One region of the Aminobacter sp. LjRoot7 genome, then DNA from elsewhere that is predicted to be linked to it. Evidence: predicted binding sites of a transcription regulator. Region 1 holds the regulator's gene; the other holds the start of a gene.

Region 1 (11,104 bases):
AGCAGTTTGGCCAGCGTCTGACCCGCGACCAGGCCAATGCGCTCGGCATCGACAACCAGGTGCTTTCGCAGCTCGTCGCCGGTGCTGTGCTTGACGAACAGGCACGCAAGCTCGGCCTTGGCCTGTCCAAGGACCGCCTCGCCGAGCTCACCTGGGACGACCCGACCTTCCGTGGCGCCGACGGCAAGTTCGACCGCCAGGCCTTCGAATACATCCTGCGCCAGATCGGCATGCGCCCCGAGGACTATCTGAAGAACCGCGCCCAGGTTGCGGTCCGCCAGCAGATCGTCGAGGCTGTTTCCGATGGTCTCGAGGCCCCCGACACCTTCCTGCGCGCCGTTGCACTTTATCGCGGCGAAGATCGCACCATCGATTACCTGCCGCTGCCCAAGTCGCTCGTCGAGCCGATCGCGGCACCTGGCGACGACGTGCTCAAGGCCTGGTTCGAGGAAAACAAGAAGAACTACGCCGCACCCGAATTCCGCAAGCTGAGCTACGTCAAGCTCGAGCCGGAAGACATCATGGATGCCGCCGCTGTTACTGAAGAGCAGGCGCGCCAGGACTACGACAAGAACAGGTCCCACTTCACCACCGCCGAGACCCGCAAGATCGACCAACTGGTGCTGGGCGCTGATGCGGCAAAGGCTGCTTCCGACGCGATCAAGGGCGGTGCGACCTTCGACAAGGTTGTCGCCGACCAGGGCAAGACTGCCGCGGACGTGGCACTCGGCACGCTGACCAAGGACAGGATCGCCGACAAGGCTGTCGCCGACGCCGCCTTCGCGCTGCAGGCCAACCAGGTCAGCGACGTCGTCCAGGGCGCCTTCGGCCCGGTGCTGGTCCGCGTCAGCGAGATCACGCCCGAGACGGTCAAGACCTACGACGAGGTCAAGGACCAGATCCGCAAGGAACTGGCGCTTGCCGAGGCCAATCGCATCCTGCTCGACGTCCACGACTCCTACGAGGACGCCCGCGCAGCAGGTGAGTCGATGAAGGCTGCCGCCGACAAGCTGAAGCTCAAGATGGTGACGGTCGACGCCATCGACCGCGCCGGCCAGCAGCCGGATGGCACCGTCGTCAACAGCCTGCCGGACTCGCGCAACCTGATCCAGGCAGCTTTCGCCGCCGAGGCAGGCACCGAAAACCCGCCGCTCAATGTCGGCACCAACGGCTTCGTGTTCTACGAAATCGACGACATCACACCTGCCCGCGACCGTACGCTCGACGAGGTGCGTGAGAAGGTCGTTGCCGACTGGACCGCCGCCGAAGCGACGAAGCTGCTCAAGGCCAAGGCCGACGAGCTCGAGAAGCGCCTCAAGGACGGCGCCTCGCTCGACGTGATCGCAGGCGAGCTCAAGCTCGAGAAACAGACCAAGCGTGGCCTGAAGCGCGAAGCCGACGATGCCGACTTCGGCCGCGAGGGTGCGTCCGCGATGTTTGCCATGGGCCAAGGCGGCACCGGCATCATCCCCGCTCCTGCCGGCGACGCACAGATCCTGTTCAAGGTCGCCGAAGTGTTCGAGCCAGCCGGCGCCGACAAGAGCGCCGTGCCAGAGGACGCGCAGAAGCAGTTTGCCTCCGGCATGGCGGACGACCTGCTCGACCAGATCGTCGCCCAGCTCCAGGGCGAATACCAGGCAACGATCAACCAGGCGGCGATCACCCGTGCACTTGCGGTGGGAACGCCATGAGCGCACTCAAGCCGCATATAGCCAAGGTCGCTTCGGGCACCCCCCTCACCTTCGAGGAGGCTCGCGAGGCCTTCGACATCATCATGTCGGGCGAAGCGACGCCCGGCCAGATCGGCGGCTTCCTGATGGCGCTGCGCGTGCGCGGCGAGACCGTCAGCGAGATTTCGGGCGCCGTCGCCACCATGCGCGACAAGATGCTGCGCGTCGAAGCCCCTGACGACGCCATCGACATCGTCGGTACCGGCGGCGATGGCTCGCACAGCGTCAACATCTCGACCGCCTCGGCCTTCGTCATCGCGGGCGCAGGCGTGCCTGTCGCAAAGCACGGCAACCGTGGCCTTTCCTCGTTGACGGGCGCCGCCGACGTCTTGACCGCACTTGGCGTCAACATAGACCTCACGCCCGAGGCTATCGGCCGCTGCATCCATGACGCCGGCGTCGGCTTCATGTTCGCGCCGGCGCACCACCCGGCGATGAAGCATGTCGGCGCGACCCGCGTCGAACTTGGCACCCGCACCATCTTCAACCTGCTCGGACCGCTCTCCAATCCCGCCGGCGTCAACCGCCAGCTGGTTGGCGTGTTTTCGCCCGAATGGGTGCAGCCGGTGGCCGAGACGCTGAAGGAACTCGGGGCCCAGCACGTCTGGGTCGTCCATGGCGACGGTTATGATGAGATCACCACCACGGGTGAGACCCATGTCGCGGCCCTTAAGGACGGCGTCATCAGCACGTTTACGCTCACGCCCGAACAGGTCGGCCTCAGCAAGCACACGCGCGAAGAACTGCGTGGCGGCGATTCCGCATACAATGCGGTTGCCCTGCGCGGCGTTCTCGAAGGTGCCAAGGGTGCCTATCGCGACACGGTGCTGATGAATGCCGGCGCGGGCCTGGTGGTTGCCGGCAAGGCAGCGACGATCGGCGAAGGCGTGCCGCTGGCCGCCGAGGCGATCGACAGCGGCCGCGCCAAGGCTGTGCTCGACCGCCTGGTCGCCGTTTCGAACGGATAAAGACATGGCCGATATCCTGCGCCGCATCGAAGCCTACAAGCGCGACGAGATCGCAGCAGCAAAGGCGTTGCTGCCACTCGCCGAGCTCAAGGCGCGCGCCCGCGACGTCACGAAGCCACGCGGTTTCCTCGCAGCCCTCGAAACCAGGCGTCATGATGGCCGCTTCGGCCTGATCGCCGAGATCAAGAAGGCGAGCCCGTCCAAGGGCCTTATCCGCCCCGATTTCGATCCGCCGGCACTTGCCAGGGCCTATGCCGATGGCGGCGCTGCCTGTCTTTCGGTGCTGACCGACACGCCGTCGTTCCAGGGTGCACCCGAATTCCTGACCGCCGCGCGCGACGCTTGCGACTTGCCGGCGCTACGCAAGGATTTCATGTTCGAACCCTACCAGGTGCACGAAGCCCGTGCCTGGGGCGCGGACGCAATCCTGATCATCATGGCGAGCCTCAGCGACGACGATGCCAAGCGGCTCGAGGATGAGGCGTTCGAACTCGGCATGGACGTGCTTGTCGAGGTCCATGACGAGGAAGAGACGGAGCGCGCGCTGAAGCTTCAGTCGCGCCTGCTCGGCATCAACAACCGCAATTTGCGCACCTTCGAGGTCAGTCTCGACACGTCGGAGCGCCTGGCGCCGATGGTGCCGGCCGACCGGCTGTTGGTCGGCGAAAGCGGTATCTTCACCCATGCCGACTGCCAGCGCCTGCAGAAATCCGGCATCTCCAGTTTCCTCGTCGGCGAAAGCCTGATGCGGCAGGCCGACGTGACATCGGCGACGCGCGCGCTGCTCGATGGCGCAGCCCTGGCAAGCGCCTGACATGGCAACCACCCTCACCCATATCGGCGCCACCGGTGAGGCCAACATGGTCGATGTCGGCGACAAGGCCGAGACGACACGCACGGCGATCGCCGAAGGCCATGTCATCATGCGTCCGGAAACGCTGGCGCTGATCCTGTCAGGCAACGCCAAGAAGGGTGACGTGCTCGGCACCGCCCGCATCGCCGGCATCATGGCAGCCAAGCGCACGCATGAGCTCGTGCCGCTCTGCCATCCGATCCTTTTGACCAAGGTTTCAGTCGAGATCGAGCCTGACGAGGCCCTGCCCGGTCTGCGCGTGACGGCACTTGCCCGCGTGACCGGCAAGACCGGCGTCGAAATGGAGGCGCTGACCGCAGCCTCGGTCGCCTGTCTCACCATCTACGACATGGCCAAGGCCGCCGACCGCGGCATGGTGATCTCCGGCATCCGGCTGGTCGAGAAGACCGGCGGCAAGTCTGGCGACTACAAGGCGGCGGAATAGATGGCCCTGCTGCCCGTCGCCGACGCCCTGGCGCGCCTGCTCGACGGCGCCGAACCGCGCGGCACGGAAACTGTCGGCCTCGCCCAGGCATCAGCGCGGGTGCTGTCGGCACCGCTGCATGCGCTCCGCACCCAGCCACCCTTTGATGCCTCCGCCATGGACGGCTACGCCGTGCGCGCCGCCGACATCGCCTCGCTGCCGGCGCAACTCAGGGTCATTGGCCAGGCACCCGCCGGCAAGCAGTTCACTGGTACCGTCGGTCCAGGCGAGTGCGTCCGCATCTTCACTGGTGCACCGGTGCCTCAAGGCACTGATACCGTCGTCATTCAGGAAAACGTTCGCGATCTCGGCAATGGCGAGATCGAGGTGGTCGAGCCGACGCTTGCCGGCCGTAACATCCGCGCCAGGGGTCTCGACTTCAAGCAGGGCGACCTCATTCTCGATGCCGGGCGCGTGCTCGACCCGGCAGCGCTCTCGCTGATCGCGGCTGCCAATCATCCCAGCGTCAACGTGGTGCGCGCGCCTCTGGTCGCCATCATCGCCACCGGCGACGAACTGTTGCCGCCTGGCAGCAATCCCGGACCCGACCAGATCATTGCCTCCAACGCCTATGGCGTCGCGGCCATCGTCCAGTCTGTCGGCGCGCGCGTGCTCGATCTCGGCATCGCCGCCGACCGCACCGATGCCATCGCCGCATTGGTGGCGAAGGCGCTCGCAGCGGACGCCGACGTGATCGTCACGCTGGGCGGCGCATCGGTCGGTGACCATGATCTCGTCCATCGTGTGCTGACCGAACTCGGCATGGACCTCAACTTCTGGAAAATCGCCATGCGCCCGGGCAAGCCGCTGATGTTCGGTCGGCTCGGCGCCAGCCGCTGTGTCGGCCTGCCAGGCAATCCGGTCGCCAGCCTGATCTGCTCGCAGATCTTCCTGAAGCCCCTGGTGGCGAAGCTCGGTGGACGTTCCTATTCGCCCGACATGCGCACGGGCGTTCTCGACAGGGCGATGGCGGCCAATGACCTGCGCCAGGACTTCGTCCGCGCGATCGCGAGCGAAACTGCCGACGGGCTCATCGTCACGCCATACCTGATCCAGGACTCTTCGATGCTGCGTACGCTGGCCGACGCCAACTGCGCCATCGTGCGCGCCCCCTTCGCTCCAGCTGTTGAAGCCGGCAGTGCCTGCCAGGTGATGATGCTGCGCTGAACCAGCGACCTCTACCCTTCACGAAATATCAACAGTTGCGGAACACAACTGGAACATATAGTGTTTGTTCTGGGTTTGTTTTTCTTCTGATTCCTCGGGGGTGGCGATGCTGACGCGCAAACAACACGAGCTTTTGCTATTCATCCACGAGCGGCTGAAGGAGGCAGGCATTCCGCCCTCCTTCGACGAGATGAAGGAAGCGCTCGACCTCGCCTCCAAGTCCGGCATCCATCGCTTGATCACGGCGCTTGAAGAACGTGGCTTCATCAGGCGCCTGCCCAACAGGGCGCGTGCGCTCGAAGTGCTGCGCCTGCCCGACTCGATCGCACCTGGGCTCAACGCGGCGAAGAAGTTTTCGCCCAGCGTCATCGAGGGCAGCCTCGGCCGCAAGCCTGAACCCTCGCGCTCCATGTCGGCGGGCAATGACGACGACGCTGGCTCGGCCATTACCATCCCTGTGATGGGACGCATCGCCGCCGGTGTGCCGATCGACGCCATCCAGCACAAGACGCATTCGATTGCGGTGCCGCCAGACATGATCATGGGCGGTGAGCACTACGCGCTCGAGGTCAAAGGCGACTCGATGATCGAGGCCGGCATCTTCGACGGCGACACTGTCGTCATCCGCAGTTCGACCACGGCCAATCCCGGCGAGATCATCGTGGCACTCGTCGACGACGAAGAGGCAACGCTCAAGCGTTTCCGGCGCAAGGGTGCCTCGATCGCGCTTGAAGCCGCCAATCCGGCCTATGAAACCCGCATCTTCGGACCCGACAGGGTCAAGGTGCAGGGCAAGCTTGTCGGACTGATCCGCCGCTACTGAATTTCTCTGCGACAGCAGGCTGAAACGGCGCGGTCTTATGAACAGGACCGTGTAGCGGAGGTCGTCAAGCCCCGCAGATTGTCGAGCAGACCATATGTGGTGCCCCGAGGCGGAACAGGCTTTGCGACATGGGATATGGGAGGGCTCTTGGCCCGATCATTCTCTCACTGCCATCTGGCAATCTGAAGCCTGACTGATCTGCACTAGCTATCGTGCAGTTCCCGGCGACTCCGATGCGGCGGCTATTGGCGTCTTCGGACGCACCGTGGCTGCCGCAGTCGATGACTTCGGGTGCGACGTGGTTGCCTCGGCAGGTACCTTTGGGCGCCTCTCGGCCCGTTTGTAGGGCGGCAGGCCCCTCGCCTCGCGTGAGAACTGGCGCTGGGCGTGCCACGGGCGATACTGTTCCGCCACGGCGTGGCGTATCTCGACCGTCCGATCTCCGCTTTCTGTCTCAGGCGTAATGAATATCGACGCACTGCCAAGACGCGCCAGCTCGCGCTTGCTGAGTACGGTTGGCGCCACGCCTGGGCAGACGTCGCTTGCCGTGGCATCGTCGACCACGATGAGGTCTGCGCTTGCACAGGCACGCGCAGCGACAGCAGTATTCGCCGCATGCACGATCCGTGCACCTCCTGGTTGCTGAACCGTGCACAGCCCCTTGCCGCAGACGAAGGCATCCGCACCGGATGCATTTGCTTCGCCAGACGCTTGTTTGCCGGCTTCCGTACCGGAGATTCTTGCTTCTCCTGTTTCTTGCTTGCCGACTTCCGGACCAGGAGTATTTGCTTCGCCAGTTGGCTCGGAGCCGGTCTCGCTGGGCGAACTGCCCGCGCCGTCAACAGCAGTCGTCGTAGAACGCTCTGGCGCAACGAGTGTCTCCGACACCAGCGCGCGCTGCCAGTTGTCGACTGTGAACTGGTTTGGCCTGGCACGATTGACGGCAAGCTTGCCGTCGCCAACCGGCACGCCGACGAGACGGCCATCTTCCGAGACGAGAACGTCGGGCGTTTCCGTTTCCACGACCGTCATCAGTCCAAGGGCCGCGAAAGGCACTGCTGCGGCGCGCAGCCAGGTCGTCGCCGTCGACGCGATGACGAGTGCTGCGGTGAGCAACAGCACAGCGTGCGGCGAGACAAGCCCGACCGCATCAACTGGCGAGCGCTCGGAGAACCAGGTGGCGACACCAATCATCGCGTTCAGGCCAACGCCCATCGTGTCGAGGAAAATGCCGTCGAGGGCGAGTGGCATGAAGATGCCAGCCATGACGGCAAAAGGCATGACCAGGACCGACACCAGCGGCATGACCGCCAGATTGGCGAACAGGCTGAGCGGCGACACCCGTTGAAAATGCCAGGCGCCGAAGACGCTGGTCGCAAGCCCCGCAATCAGCGAGGTGGCGACGAGGCCGACCGCGACCGTGGCAAGCCAGCGCCAGATCTTCGATGGCAGCGACCTCTGCCCAACCGGCAACGCCTGCTCTTCCCGTCTGTCCGACCACCAGGCATAGGCACCGACAAGGGCAGCGGTGGCGGCGAACGACATCTGGAAGCTCGGTCCGACAACCTCATGCGGCGAGATCAGGATAACCACGACGGCCGAGATCGCCAGATTGCGCATTGTCAGCGCCGCGCGGTCGAACAGCACTGCCGTCAGCATCACCGCCAGCATGATGAAGCTGCGCTGCGCCGCGACTTCGGCGCCTGAGATAAACAGATAACCGCCGGTGGCGAGCAACGCCGCACCTGCGGCGTATTTCTTCACCGGCCGACGCGAGGTGAAGGCGGGAACGGTAGCGAAGGACAGCCGCATCAAAAGCATGACGGTGCCCGCGACCATGGCCATATGCAGGCCCGAGATCGAGATGATGTGATAGAGGCCGGTACGCCGCAGCGCCTCGTTGACGTCCTCGGGAATGCCGCCGCGCACGCCGACGACCAATGCGGCCGCGATTTCGCCCTCCGGCCCGCCAATGCGGTCGCGGATACGCTGGGCTATTTTTCCCCGGGCGTTTTCTATCGCAGCAGAAGCGCGATCACTGGCCGAGAATGGCTGCGTGGTTTCAGCGAGTTCCGGCCCCTTCATGAAAAAGCCGCTGGCCCCGATGCCGTCAAAATAGCTTTCGAAGGAAAAGTCGTAGCTGCCCGGACGCACCGGCCCGGATGGCGGCATCAGCCTGACATAGCCCGTCACCACAGACCATGCGATGACACCTTGGGGAAGCTTGCGCGCGGTGAGCCGCACCAGCTCGGGGGCATAACGCAACACCGGGCGCGCGGTCGAAAGGACGTCGAGTGTGAGCCGCACCCTGCCGTTGTCCAGATTGTCGATCCCAACGACGCGACCGGTGATGGCCGTCGAGATTTCGGCGCCTAGCATCTTCGTCGCCACGCGCTCCGTCTCAAACTTTGCAACCGCCATGCCGAGCATGCAGGCAGCGACAGCGGCGAGTGCATGGTGGAGAAGCCGTTGTCCGCGTGTGGCGAAAGCGAGCATGGCCGGAACCGCAGACATCACAGCAAGTGGCGCTAGGTCCGGCTCACTTGGAAGCGCAAAATACGCCAGGGCTCCGGCTGCCAGAAAAACCGGAAGAAGCAGGAATGCGGCACCACGGTCGAGTTCCGTTTCGATCGCAGCCAGGGCAGATCGTCCAGTGATCCGATGGCCGGACAGCAATTGCGATCCTCGTCGCAGCAAGGACAGGTTCCGTGACTGTGACGGCGATGCGCCGGCGGCAAAGGCAGAGTCGGGTTCGGGTGCCGCAGGCTGCGTCCAGACAACGGCAGGCGCGGCTGGAACGGTCAGCAAGTCGCGCTCGCTGGCCTCGACCACCGGATTGTGACCGGCTTGCCCCTCCCGCACGCGGTCGCCCATCGGGCCTGCCCCTTGCGCCCCAGACCTTCTATGCTACATCAACCGCACACAAACGCCATGCGCCGCCGGCTTTCGGCCAAGCGCCCTGCCTCCCTTGGAAATCGCCATGCCTGTCGTCACCCGCTTCGCCCCCTCGCCCACCGGCTATCTGCACATTGGTGGCGCACGTACCGCTCTCTTCAACTGGCTCTATTCCCGCCACACCGGCGGCACCATGCTGTTGCGCATCGAGGACACTGACCGCGAGCGCTCGACCGACGCCGCAACGGCCGCGATCCTCGAGGGCCTCACCTGGCTCGGCCTGACCTGGGAGGGTGAGCCGATCTCGCAGTTCGAGCGTGCGCCGCGCCATCGCGAGGTGGCCGAGGAGCTCGTGCGCATGGGCAAGGCCTATTATTGCTACGCCTCGCAGGAAGAGCTGACCGAGATGCGCGAGAAGGCCCGCGCCGAGGGCAAGCCGCCGCGTTATGACGGCCGTTGGCGCGACCGCGACCCGTCCGAGGCGCCGGCTGGCGTCAAGCCGGTCATCCGCATCAAGGCGCCGCAGGAAGGTGAGACGCTGGTGCTCGACCGCGTGCAGGGCGACGTACGCTTTCCCAACAAGGATCTCGACGATTTCATCATCCTGCGCTCGGACGGCGTGCCGACCTACATGCATGCCGTGGTCGTCGACGACCACGACATGGGCGTCACCCACATCATCCGCGGCGACGACCACCTGACCAACGCCGCGCGACAGACAGTGATCTACAACGCCATGGGCTGGGACGTGCCTGTGATGGCGCATATCCCGCTGATCCACGGCGCGGACGGCGCAAAACTGTCCAAGCGCCATGGCGCACTCGGCGTCGATGCCTATCGCGCCATGGGCTATCTGCCCGAGGCGCTGCTCAACTATCTCGCCCGCCTCGGCTGGAGCCATGGCGACGACGAGGTGATGAGCATCGAAAACATGATCAGCTGGTTCGAGATCGAGGACGTCAACAAGGGTGCGGCGCGCTTCGACTTTGCCAAGCTCGAGGCCCTGAATGGCGTCCACATGCGCCAGATGGACGACAAGAATCTGTTCGACATATTCGTCGCCACCTTGCCCTATCTGCCCGGTGGCGATGCCATCCTCGGCGGACTGGACGAGACGCGCAAGGCACAGCTGCTTGCCGCCATGCCAGGCCTCAAGGAGCGTGCCAAGACACTGATCGAACTGGCCGACGGCGCGGGCTTCCTGTTTGCCCAGCGCCCGCTGCCGCTCGACGAGAAGGCTGCCGGCCTACTCGCCGGCCCGGCCAAGGACATACTGAGGGGCGCGCACGCAGCGCTCGCAACGGTTGCCGCCGGCGACTGGACGGCAGCCAATGCAGAAGCCGCGATCCGCGAGTTTGCCGGCCGCGAAAACCTGAAATTGGGTGGCGTGGCGCAGCCCTTGCGGGCCGCCCTGACGGGCAAGAGCACCTCTCCCGGCGTGTTCGACGTGCTCGCCGTTCTAGGGCGCGACGAAAGTCTAGCCCGCATTTTTGATCAAATCGATTAGGTCAGCAGTGCTTTCCTAGTTTTGCATTGAAATGAGGCTATTGCGGTGCAACATTGCGGCAACAGGTCAATTTGAAAGCAGCGGGAAAGCTGGGAAGCGAGTTCAAGCGTTCCGGGCCTAATGGGTTGCCTTGTTATGACGATTGCGCCGCGCAAGGCGGCAACTCAGCACTAAGGAGTATGCGATGACTGATTCGACCGCCAAACTGGAGTTCCGCGGCCAGACCCACGAGTTCAAGGTCCGCGGCGGAACGGTCGGACCGGATGTGATCGACATCGCATCGCTCTACGCCACGACGGGCGCCTTCACCTACGACCCGGGCTTCACCTCCACCGCAAGCTGCGAATCGGAAATCACCTTCATCGACGGCGACGCCGGCGTGCTGCTGCACCGCGGCTACCCGATCGACCAGCTAGCCGAGCACGGCGACTTCCTCGAGGTCTGCTACCTCTTGCTCTACGGCGAACTGCCAACCAAGGCGCAGAAGGACGACTTTGACTACCGCATCACGCGCCACACCATGGTGCACGAGCAGATGTCGCGCTTCTTCACCGGCTTCCGCCGCGACGCGCACCCGATGGCGGTGATGTGCGGCGTGGTTGGCGCGCTGTCGGCCTTCTATCACGACTCGACCGACATCTCCGATCCGCACCAGCGCATGGTCGCCTCGATCCGCC
Region 2 (11,104 bases), on a different contig from region 1:
AGAAGTCGATCTGGTCGACCGAGGTCAGCAGTACCACCGGGATTGACAAGATACGGCTGTCGGCGGCGATCGCCTTGGCGACGTCGGCGCCGTTCATGCCGGGCATCTGGTAGTCGAGGATGACGCAGTCGACGCTGGCGCCGAGCTGGGCGGCGCGGTCGAGGAAGGCGAGGCCGATGGCGCCGCTTTCGGCGGCGGCGCAGTCAAAACCCCAGCTCTTCAGCTGTTCGATCAGGATTTCGCGGTTGACCGGGTTGTCGTCGATGACAAGCACGCGCGCGCCGGTGACGTCGACCGGCACGACGCTGCTTGCCTGCTGTGCTTCATAGACAGGCAACATGGCGGTGAACCAGAACACCGAGCCCTTGCCGAGCTCGCTTTCGACACCGATGCGGCCGCCCATCAGGTCGACGAGGCGGGCTGCGATGGCAAGGCCGAGGCCAGTACCTTCGTGGCGGCGGGTCGAGCTGCCGTCGACCTGGGCGAACTTCTCGAACACGCTCTGCAGCTTGTCTGAGGGGATGCCGATGCCGGTGTCCTCGACGCGGATGCTGAGCGCCACGGTACCATCGACGGTCTCGCCGGTCACGTCGACAAGCACATGGCCGCGCTCCGTGAATTTCACCGCATTGCCAAGCATGTTGGTGATGATCTGGCGGAAGCGGCCGACATCGCCGGTCACGTGGGTGGGCAGGCGGGGGTCGACGCGGACGATGAGCTCGAGGTTCTTTTCGGCGACTCGGGCTGAGATCAGTGTCGCGACATCCTCGACCGCCTCGCCGAGATGGAACGGGGCGGGATCGAGCGTCAGCTGGCCGGCGTTGATCTTGGAGAAGTCGAGCACGTCGTTGATGATCGTCAGCAGCGCGTTGCCCGACTTCACGATGACTTCGGTGAAGGTCTTCTGGCGCGGCGTCAGGTCGGTTCGCGCCAAAAGCTCGGCCATGCCGAGCACGCCATTCATCGGCGTTCGGATTTCGTGGCTCATATTGGCGAGGAATTCCGATTTGGCGCGGTCGGCGGCTTCCGCCTTCGACAACGACTCGGCGCTTTCCGAAAATGCCTTGCGGATGGCGTGTTCCATCGGGCGGAAGACCCATGCCGCGACGCCGCCGATGACCAGGATCAACAATGCGCCTGCCGTCGTCAGCAGCCGGTCGCTGCGGGTCTCGGCGTAGCGGCGCTCGTTCTCCATGGCGGCGGTGGCGCGCAGCAGCATCGGCTGGGCAAACAGGTCGTTCTGGTTGCGGATCTCGCGATAGCTCCACTCGTCGGCGGTCTGTGCGCTCGCCAATGCTTCGAGGTTGTGGGTGATGTCGCGGGCCGACCAGAACAGATCGCCATTGACGGAAGCGCTGTCGAGTTCGCGCACGGATTTGTCGGACAGGCTGGGCCGTACCGTGTCGATCGAGCTGGTCAGGTGGCCGATGCGGGCGTCGAGTCGGGCGGCGTGGTTGCGGGCGGCGGCAGCAAGCGCTTCCTGCGTTTCCGGCCGCCAGGTGCCATTTGTCGTCTCGGCGAAACTGCTGGCGTTGCGCAGCTCGCGTGAAAACAGCTGCAGCTCGGCGGCAATCGCATCGACATCGCGGCGATAGGTGTTGCCCTGGCTGAAGGCCAGCACGACGACGATGGATGTCAGCGCGAAGATCAGGAGACCCGAAACGTATCGGATCCGTATCGAACGGATGAAGGACGAGTGCTCCGGCATGCGCAACCCCAAACACATACGCACAATTTTACAGAGCCGGAATAGACACCATTAACATTAAGAGTTTCTGACCCGCACAACTTGCCCGCGAGATTGTTGCTTGCCGGTCGACAATAGAGGTCAGCTGTTGCGCTCGGCGACGAAACTTGCGGCAGCCTTGAGCATGATTGCGCGTTCGCCGAAGGGCTCGAGCAGATCGTGCGCCTGGTTGACCAGACCGACGAGCTGGGAACGGGCCCAGTTCGGGCCGTGCAGCGACACCAGTGTCGCCTTGCCGGCGGCGGCGTCCTTGCCGGTGGCCTTGCCCATCGTCTCGGCGTCGGCTGTGAGGTCGAGCAGGTCATCGGCAAGCTGGAAGGCGAGCCCGATCGCCGAACCGAACTCGGCCAGCCTTTCGCGCTCGTCGGCCGAGGCGCCGCCGACAATGGCGCCGGCCTCGCAGGCGAAGCGGATCAGTGCGCCGGTCTTCATCGCCTGCAACCGGATGATGCCTGTTTCGTCGGGCTTGTTGCGTTCGGCGTCGAGGTCGAGTGCCTGGCCGCCGACCATGCCGCCGGGGCCGGACGCGCGGGCGAGCGCCAAAACAAGGGCTGCGCGTCGATCCGCCGGCAGCGGCGTCGCCTCGTCGGCGATGATGTCGAAGGCAAAGGTCAACAGGCCGTCGCCGGCAAGGATCGCAGTCGCCTCGTCGAAGGCCTTGTGCACCGTCGGCTGGCCGCGGCGCAGGTCGTCATCGTCCATCGCCGGCAGGTCGTCATGGATCAACGAATAGCAGTGCACGCATTCAAGCGCTGCTGCGACGCGCAGGGCTGCCTCGCCATCGGCTTCGAACAGGGCGGCACTTTCCAGCACGAGGAACGGACGCAGCCGCTTGCCGCCATTGAGCACGCCATGGCGCATGGCAGCCATCAGATGCCCGGGCCGCGCGATCTCGCCGGGCAGGGGGCTTTCGCCGAGCAGCTGCCGCAGCTGCGTTTCAACGGCCTCGGCGCGCATGCGCAGGAAGGTTTCGAACATGATATCGCTATCGATCGTCATGGCGGCGAGCGGTAGCCGACAGTCAGACGTTGCGCAAGAAGCCAAGCGCCTTTATGCCAAAAGGCTGACAAGGCAGGGCGGACGGGTTGTCGGAACCGATCATAGAGCCGGAAACCGAAAGGCTGGAGATGGCAGCAGCGCGACGCGGGATGTTCTCGCGCGGAAGCCTGCGCCGCTGGGTGCGGCTCGGTGCGCTGCTCGCCGCGCTCATGATCGCGCTGCCGGTGGTTCTGACCATCCTCTACCTTCCTCCCGTCGTGCGCCCGATCTCGACGCTGATGATCAAGGATGTCATCACGCTGCAGGGCTATGACCGCCAGTGGGTGGCGCTCGACGACATCGCACCCGTCATGGCGCATTCCGTCATCATGTCGGAGGACGGGCAGTTCTGCACCCACAGGGGTGTCGACCTGGGCGAGCTGCGTGGCGTCATCAGCGACGCGCTCGACGGAGAATCGACGCGCGGCGCCTCGACCATTCCGATGCAGACGGTGAAGAACCTCTATCTCTGGAATGGCCGCTCGTTCCTGAGGAAGGCGCTGGAGCTGCCGCTGGCGATCTATTTCGACGCGCTGATGCCCAAAAGGCGGATCATGGAGATCTATCTCAACATCGCCGAGTGGGGTCCCAACATCTACGGCGTCGAGGCGGCATCGCAGCATTATTTCGGCAAGCCGGCCAGCCAGCTGTCGCGGCGCCAGGCAGCTCTTCTGGCGGTGACCTTACCCAATCCCGCGGCACGCAATCCGGCCAAGCCGGGAGCCGGGCTCAGGCGCCTTGCATCGGTCATCGAGCGCCGCGCCACCAAGGCAGGCGCCTATGTGCAGTGCCTCAACTAGGTTAGCTGTCGCAGGACTGAAAAAAGAGTCGCTTCGGGCTGGTCAAGCCCGCTTTCGCCGTGTATAGGCTCGCCAACTTTCTCAGTTTCCGGCCCATGCGCGGCCCTTTCACGAGGGCGGACAGGGTCATTTGACCGATTGGTGGAGTATATCCATGGCTGTTCCAAAACGAAAAACCTCCCCGTCCAAGCGCGGCATGCGCCGCTCGGCTGACGCGCTGAAGGCCCCGACCTATGTCGAGGACAAGAATTCCGGCGAAATGCGCCGTCCGCACCACATCGACCTGAAGACCGGCATGTACCGCGGTCGCCAGGTTCTGACGCCGAAGGAAAGCTAAGCAGCTTTCCCCGGGGGGAAGCCAAGCAGCTTTACCTCAGCGAGCGAATTGGGAAAGGACCGGCCTTGCCGGTCCTTTCTTTTTGCGTGTTCCGGTGATGGTGCTGAATTTTCTTGACGCCCGGGCGTCGGGGGATTCTAGAAGGTGCCAGCGCAAAGCGGAGACCGGTCCATGCTCGCGGGCATTCCCCTTCTGATCATCCCCTTCATCCTCTACAACATCGGCCTTGCCGGCCTGTTCGGCACAGGTGTGAACGGCGACCCGTGGTCCGGCGAGATCCTGTCGCTCAACATGATGTCGGGGGGCGTGTTCACGCTGACGCTGGGCAATCTGATGGTGGTCATCGGATTGCTGCTGTTGTTCGTCGAGATCGTGAAATCGACGCGCACCAGCAACGCGTCCGTGGTCGACCATCTGCTGTCGACCTTCGTCTTCGTCGCGTTCCTGGTCGAGTTTCTTCTGGTGCGCGGCGCCGCGCACCCGGTGTTCTTCACCTTGATGGTGATCGCATTGCTGGATGTTCTTGCCGGCTTCTCGGTTTCGCTCCGCTCCGCCAGCCGCGACGTCACCTTCGGCCGCGAGTAAAAGCGCGCTCCCTTAGGGAACGCGCTTCGTGGTTCAGACCTTGGCGACGAAGCCGGCCGATTCGATGCCGGCCATGGCGGCCAGTTCGTCATTGTCCGAGGTATCGCCGGAAATGCCGACCGCGCCGAGCACGTCGCCATTCTTGTTGCGGATCAGCACGCCGCCCGGCACCGGCACGATCTTGCCGCCCGATACCGCCGAAAGGCCCTGGAAAAAATGCGGACGTTCGACGGCGGCAACGCCGAGTGCACGCGAGCTCGAGCCGACGGCAAGCGCGCCATAGGCCTTGCCCGACGCCACCTCGGCGCGGATGAAGGGCGAGCCGTCCTGGCGCTGGAAAGCCAGCAAGTGGCCGCCGGCGTCGAGCACGGCGACGCCCAGCGGCTTGAACTTCTGCTCGGCGGCGAGACCGAAGGCGGTCTCAATGATGGCGTTGGCCTTGGCCAGCGTCAGTTCGGTCATGTGCAGTCCTCCTGATGAAATCGATGGGCGTCTAGCAAACACCCTCCCGACGCCGGGCAAAACCCTGCGTCAGGTTGAAAATCTCTCGTCCAAATGGGTAGGGGCGGATGGGATTATCCTGCAGCCGAAGTCGGCTTGCCTGCTGATCGGCCTCACCTGGCCACGTAAGATTGGCTCGCCACCAAGTTCGAGGTTCTCCGGCCCTTCGCTGTCGCTCCGGGCGTTCGACGCTCGGAAAGCCAAGCAATTGGCTTACCGTCGGCCTGAAAGGAAACTGGCAAATTCCCTGCCGGGCCCCCGCTGCCTGCGGCAGCTCCCCGGCGTTCGCACCCTTTGAAACGTCCACCGGACGTTTCAATCCGCCAAGGCGGACCGGGTGCTCACCCCATCGAATCGATCTTGCGCTGCATTGCGGCGAGCTGGTCCTTGAGTTCCTTGAGCTCATCCGGCTTTTCGGGCGCTTCTTTCTTCGCAGGCTCGGCGGGTGCTGCGGCACCAGTGCCTGGCATCGGAAACGGCGTGAACATGCGCATCGCGTTCTGGAACAGCTCCATGTTGCGACGCGTCTGTTCTTCCAGCGCCTTCATCGGTGCTGCGCCCTTCATCATGTCGATTGGCGCCTTGCCGAAGGTCGCCTTCATCTGCTCGCGGAAACGTTCCTGTTCCTTCGAGAAGGCCAGCATCGACTGTTCGAGGAAGCTTGGCACGACCATCTGCATCTGGTCGCCGTAATAGGAGATCAGCTGCCTGAGGAACGGGATCGGCAGCATATTCTGGCCGTCCTTGTTCTCCAGTTCGAAGATGATCTGGGTCAAAACCGGGTGCGTGATGTCCTCGCCGGTCTTGGCGTCCTGCACGGTAAACTCTTCGCCCTTCTTGACCATTTCGGCCAGGTCCTCGAGCGTGACGTAAGTACTCGTGCCGGTGTTGTAGAGCCGGCGGTTGGCGTATTTCTTGATTACGATTGGCGTGTCTTTTGCGGCCATCAGCATCCTCCCCCGGAAGACCGGAATGCCATGTAAGCAGCCGGTAACATTTCGCCGGTCACGAGGATAAGCGCAAAGCAATCGCAAATCCAAGTGGTTTGTGCACTGCAAGAAGGCAAGGCGGGTCAACGCCGGCAAAAAATTGCTGCGCAGCATTGCTGCAGTGCGGCCGCAGCATCGGCAATCCGCTGATTTTCCGGTTTGACTCGGCTCCTGGAACGGGCAAGAAAAGTCATGAGCGCCAATGTCCTCGACGCGCAACAACCATTCGTCAAACGAAGTCTGGAGAGAAACATGTCCGCCTCGTCCTCCATCGTCGTCGCCAGCGCCGCCCGAACGCCGGTCGGCTCGTTCAACGGTGCCTTCGCCAACACACCGGCACATGAACTCGGCGCTGTCGCGGTCCGCGAGGCGCTGGCACGCGCCGGTGTCGACCCAAGGGAAGTCGACGAAGTCATCCTCGGCCAGATCCTTGCCGCCGGTGCCGGCCAGAACCCGGCCCGCCAGGCCGCCATGGCTGCTGGCGTGCCGCAGGAGGCAACCGCCTGGGGCCTCAACCAGCTGTGCGGCTCGGGCCTGCGCACCATTGCCATCGGCATGCAGCAGATCGCCACGGGCGACGCCAAGATCATCGTCGCCGGCGGCCAGGAATCGATGTCGATGGCGCCGCACTGCCAGCATCTCCGCGGTGGCGTGAAGATGGGCGACTTCAAGATGATCGACACGATGATCAAGGACGGCCTGACTGACGCCTTCTACGGCTACCACATGGGCAACACCGCCGAGAACGTGGCGCGCCAGTGGCAGCTCACCCGCGACGAGCAGGACCAGTTCGCCGTCGCCTCGCAGAACAAGGCAGAGGCCGCCCAGGTCGCTGGCCGGTTCAAGGACGAGATCGTGCCGGTCACCATCAAGGGCAAGAAGGGCGACACCATCGTCGACCAGGACGAATACATCCGCCACGGCGCGACGCTCGATTCACTCGCCAAGCTGCGCCCTGCCTTCGACAAGGAAGGCTCCGTCACCGCCGGCAACGCCTCGGGCATCAACGACGGCGCTGCCGCTGTCGTACTGATGACCGAAGCCGAGGCCGTGCGCCGCGGTCTCACCCCGCTGGTCCGCATCGTCTCCTGGGCGACTGCCGGCGTCGATCCGCAGATCATGGGCACCGGCCCGATCCCGGCTTCGCGCAAGGCGCTCGAGAAGGCCGGCTGGACCGTGAACGACCTCGACCTCATAGAAGCCAACGAAGCCTTCGCCGCCCAGGCCTGCGCGGTCAACAAGGACATGGGCTGGGATCCATCTATCGTCAACGTCAACGGCGGCGCCATTGCCATCGGCCATCCGGTCGGCGCTTCCGGCGCCCGCGTCTTCAACACGCTGGTTTACGAGATGCGGCGACGCAGTGCGAAAAAGGGTCTCGCGACCCTGTGCATCGGCGGCGGCATGGGCGTCGCGATGTGTGTCGAGGCGATGTAAATCGAAAACAACCAGGGCGGCCCATGTGCCGCCCTTTTTGTCTCTAGCGCATGACCCCCGAAAATCGGGGTCGATTTTCAGAAAGGATCATGCGCCAATTCAAAGTGTTACAGCGTCCTTTGCGCGTCCAAAGGACGCGCGGCGCTGTAAGAGCCTGTCGCAAGGGCAATCCATCAAGCAGCAGAAAAGGGGAAACGTATGACTAAGGTTGCACTCGTTACCGGCGGATCGCGCGGCATTGGTGCTGCGATTTCGATCGCGCTGAAGAACGCAGGCTACAAGGTCGCCGCCAACTATGCCGGCAATGACGAAGCTGCGCAGAAGTTCAAGGCCGAGACGGGCATCCCGGTCTACAAATGGTCGGTTGCCGACTACGACGCCTGCGAGGCCGGCATCAAGCAGGTCGAGGCCGACCTCGGCCCTGTCTCGGTGCTGGTCAACAATGCCGGCATCACGCGCGACTCGATGTTCCACAAGATGACGCGCGAGCAGTGGAAGGAAGTCATCGACACCAACCTGAACGGTGCCTTCAACATGACCCATCCGCTGTGGAGCGGCATGCGCGACCGCAAATTCGGTCGCGTCATCACCATCTCGTCGATCAACGGCCAGAAGGGTCAGGCCGGCCAGGCCAACTATTCGGCTTCCAAGGCCGGCGACATCGGCTTCACCAAGGCGCTTGCTCAGGAAGGTGCGCGCGCGGGCATCACCGTCAACGTCATTTGCCCGGGCTACATTGCCACTGAGATGGTGATGGCGGTTCCCGAGAAGGTGCGTGAATCGATCATCGCCCAGATCCCCGTCGGACGGCTCGGCGAGCCGGAAGAGATTGCGCGCTGCGTGGTGTTTTTGGCTTCTGAAGAGTCGGGCTTCGTCACCGGGGCGACACTGAGCGCCAATGGCGGACAGTACTTCGTCTGATTCACACTGCTTTGCTGGAAAAGAAAACGGCGCCGAAAGGCGCCGTTTTCGCGTCTGCCCGATGCAGGCTCAGTCCTTTTCGAACATCGCCTTGTGAACGATGCCGGCGATTGCCGCGCCGACGATCGGGGCAACCCAGAACAGCCAGAGCTGCTGCAGGGCCACGCCGCCAACAAACAGTGCTGGGCCGGTCGAGCGGGCCGGGTTGACCGAGGTGTTGGTCACCGGGATCGAGATCAGGTGGATCAGCGTCAGCGCCAGGCCAATGGCGATCGGTGCGAAGCCGGCGGGCACGCGACCATGGGTCGAGCCCAGGATGATCATCAGGAACATGAAGGTCAGGACGACTTCGATGATCAGTGCCGAGGTCAGGCCATATTTCCCGGGCGAAGCGTCGCCATAGCCATTGGTCGCGAAGCCACCGATGCCGGCGAAGTCGGCCTTGCCGCTGACGATCAGGTAGAGAACCGTCGAGGCGACGACAGCACCGACGACCTGGGCGATGACATAGGGCACCAGGTTCTTGGCTTCGAAGCGCCCTGCCATCATCAGGCCGACCGAGACCGCGGGGTTGAAGTGGCCGCCTGAGATGCCGCCGACGGCATAGGCCATGGTCAGCACGGTCAGGCCGAATGCCAGCGCAACGCCGGCAAAGCCGATACCGAGTTCGGGAAACGCAGCAGCAAGCACGGCACTGCCGCAGCCGCCAAAGACGAGCCAGAATGTGCCGAGGAACTCGGCGAATAGACGTTTGGACATGATCTTCCCTCCAGATGTCGTGCGCCTGCGTGGTGCGCCGCATTTTCCGGAGGCCCCGCCTGGGCAACCCCCGCCGCGCAGACTCAACGTCTGGGATGGAGACACGGCTCGGCGCCGGGCACAACGGGTGTAGTTCCCTTAACGTAATGCAATCACAGATATTTTTGCTCGGATCGGTATGTGCCGCTATGGCACGCAAAGGTTAACGCGCCCGAGAGGCTGTTGTGGGCAAGCCTGTGACTCCCCGGTGGATAATCGGTGGATCAGCAAGGGCAGGCACAACATCTAGCGGTGAACAAATCAGGAAACTTGTCCTATCAGTGATTCGTCGCCTGTTCGTTCCGCATTTGGTTCAAATCTTAACGAAATGCCGTCCGCCAGCCTTCCCCGTGTTAACCTGGAGGTAGGAAACATCAACAAAATCATTATTTTGCACCGAGCATAAAAGGCCGTTCCGGCGCTTGGCCGGCAAAGGTTAACAGCAGCGCGCTAAAGCATGAAACGGGCCACTTTAGAGAATCTGCATGTGGTGCGGCTTGCCAGAGCAAAATCTATATGTTGGGGTGAACAAAACCTGAATCTGCCGGAGTCAGTGATTCGTCGCTGATTCGTTCCAGACTCGTTCCATCTCTTAAATCTGGAACATTCCGCTTTCGCTTCGCCGCGCAAATCCCTATGTGTCCAGTCGTCGTGAAAGCGGCGCAACGCCGGGTGGTCCCGGCGCCGAGGGCGGTTCCTTAGAATGAATGTCCACTTCAAGCAGAATGACCCCCTGATCCTGTCGGGTCGCGATGTGACAGCGGTCCTTGGGCCGACCAACACCGGCAAGACACATCTCGCCATCGAGCGCATGGTCGCGCATGAAAGCGGCATCATCGGCCTGCCGCTGAGGCTGCTTGCCCGCGAGGTCTATGGCCGGCTCTGCGAGAAGGTCGGCGCCCACAAGGTCGCGCTGGTCACCGGCGAGGAGAAGATCCTGCCGGCTGGTGCGAAATACTCGGTCTGCACCGTCGAGGCGATGCCGCGCCAGACCGACGCCGCCTTTGTCGCCATCGACGAGGTTCAGCTCGCCGGCGATCTCGAGCGCGGCCATATCTTCACCGACCGCATCCTGCACCTGCGTGGCAGGCAGGAAACGCTGTTGCTTGGTGCCGCCACCATGCACGGCATCCTGCAGAAGCTTCTGAAAGGCGTGTCTGTGGTCACCCGGCCGCGCCTGTCGCATCTTGCCTATGCCGGTTCCAAGAAGCTGACGCGGCTGCCGCGCCGCTCGGCCATCGTCGCCTTCTCGGCCGACGAGGTTTACGGCATCGCCGAACTCATCCGCCGCCAGCAGGGGGGTGCCGCCGTTGTGCTCGGTGCGCTCAGCCCTCGCACCCGCAACGCCCAGGTCGAGCTCTACCAGTCCGGCGACGTCGACTACCTGATTGCCACAGATGCCATCGGTATGGGCCTCAATCTTGATGTCGACCATGTTGCCTTTGCCCAGAACCGCAAGTTCGACGGCTATCAATATCGCCAGCTGACCGCTGCCGAGCTTGGCCAGATCGCCGGTCGTGCCGGGCGCCATCTGCGCGACGGCACCTTTGGCGTCACCGGCCAGGTCGATCCGTTCGACGAAGAACTGATCGAGAAGATCGAAGGGCATGATTTCGAACCGGTGAAGGTGCTGCAGTGGCGCACCGCCCAGTTCGACTTCGCCAGCCTCGACACACTCAAGCGTTCGATCGACACGGTGGCGCCCGTCGAAGGCTTGACGCGTGCGCTGCCAGCGGTCGACGCCCAGGCGCTCGAACATCTTTCGCGCGACGAAAACATCCGCTCGCTCGCCACCAACCGCGAACGCGTCGCCTTGTTGTGGGAGACATGCGCGCTGCCCGACTACCGCAGGATCGCTCCGGCCCAGCACGCTGACCTCATCGCCTCGATGTATGACGATCTCGCCCGCAACGGCCATGTCGATGAAAACTACATGGCCGAGCAGGTACGC

The links. The regulator LexA, encoded in region 1, represses DNA repair genes until DNA is damaged. The targets are predictions, from matches to a motif close to TGTTCNNNNTGTGTTCNG.
Region 2: a site for LexA is predicted at 9,724-9,741, ahead of ACSQ3E_RS19725 (helicase-related protein). Genes of this name have one in related genera too.

The regions. Positions count from the first base shown of each region.
Region 1 is NZ_CAXUPX020000003.1:266,158-277,261, reverse strand. Features, by position in the region: gene ACSQ3E_RS10895 (SurA N-terminal domain-containing protein) at 1-1,691, shown strand, start outside; gene trpD (anthranilate phosphoribosyltransferase) at 1,688-2,698, shown strand; gene trpC (indole-3-glycerol phosphate synthase TrpC) at 2,703-3,512, shown strand; gene moaC (cyclic pyranopterin monophosphate synthase MoaC) at 3,514-3,996, shown strand; gene ACSQ3E_RS10875 (molybdopterin molybdotransferase MoeA) at 3,997-5,202, shown strand; gene lexA (transcriptional repressor LexA) at 5,309-6,025, shown strand; gene ACSQ3E_RS10865 (ComEC/Rec2 family competence protein) at 6,233-8,539, opposite strand; gene gltX (glutamate--tRNA ligase) at 9,000-10,427, shown strand; gene gltA (citrate synthase) at 10,612-11,104, shown strand, end outside.
Region 2 is NZ_CAXUPX020000007.1:135,935-147,038, forward strand. Features, by position in the region: gene ACSQ3E_RS19675 (response regulator) at 1-1,708, opposite strand, end outside; gene ACSQ3E_RS19680 (polyprenyl synthetase family protein) at 1,829-2,746, opposite strand; gene mtgA (monofunctional biosynthetic peptidoglycan transglycosylase) at 2,875-3,585, shown strand; gene rpmF (50S ribosomal protein L32) at 3,740-3,922, shown strand; gene ACSQ3E_RS19695 (hypothetical protein) at 4,094-4,507, shown strand; gene ACSQ3E_RS19700 (GlcG/HbpS family heme-binding protein) at 4,541-4,969, opposite strand; gene phaR (polyhydroxyalkanoate synthesis repressor PhaR) at 5,350-5,955, opposite strand; gene ACSQ3E_RS19710 (acetyl-CoA C-acetyltransferase) at 6,250-7,434, shown strand; gene ACSQ3E_RS19715 (beta-ketoacyl-ACP reductase) at 7,633-8,355, shown strand; gene aqpZ (aquaporin Z) at 8,425-9,114, opposite strand; gene ACSQ3E_RS19725 (helicase-related protein) at 9,857-11,104, shown strand, end outside.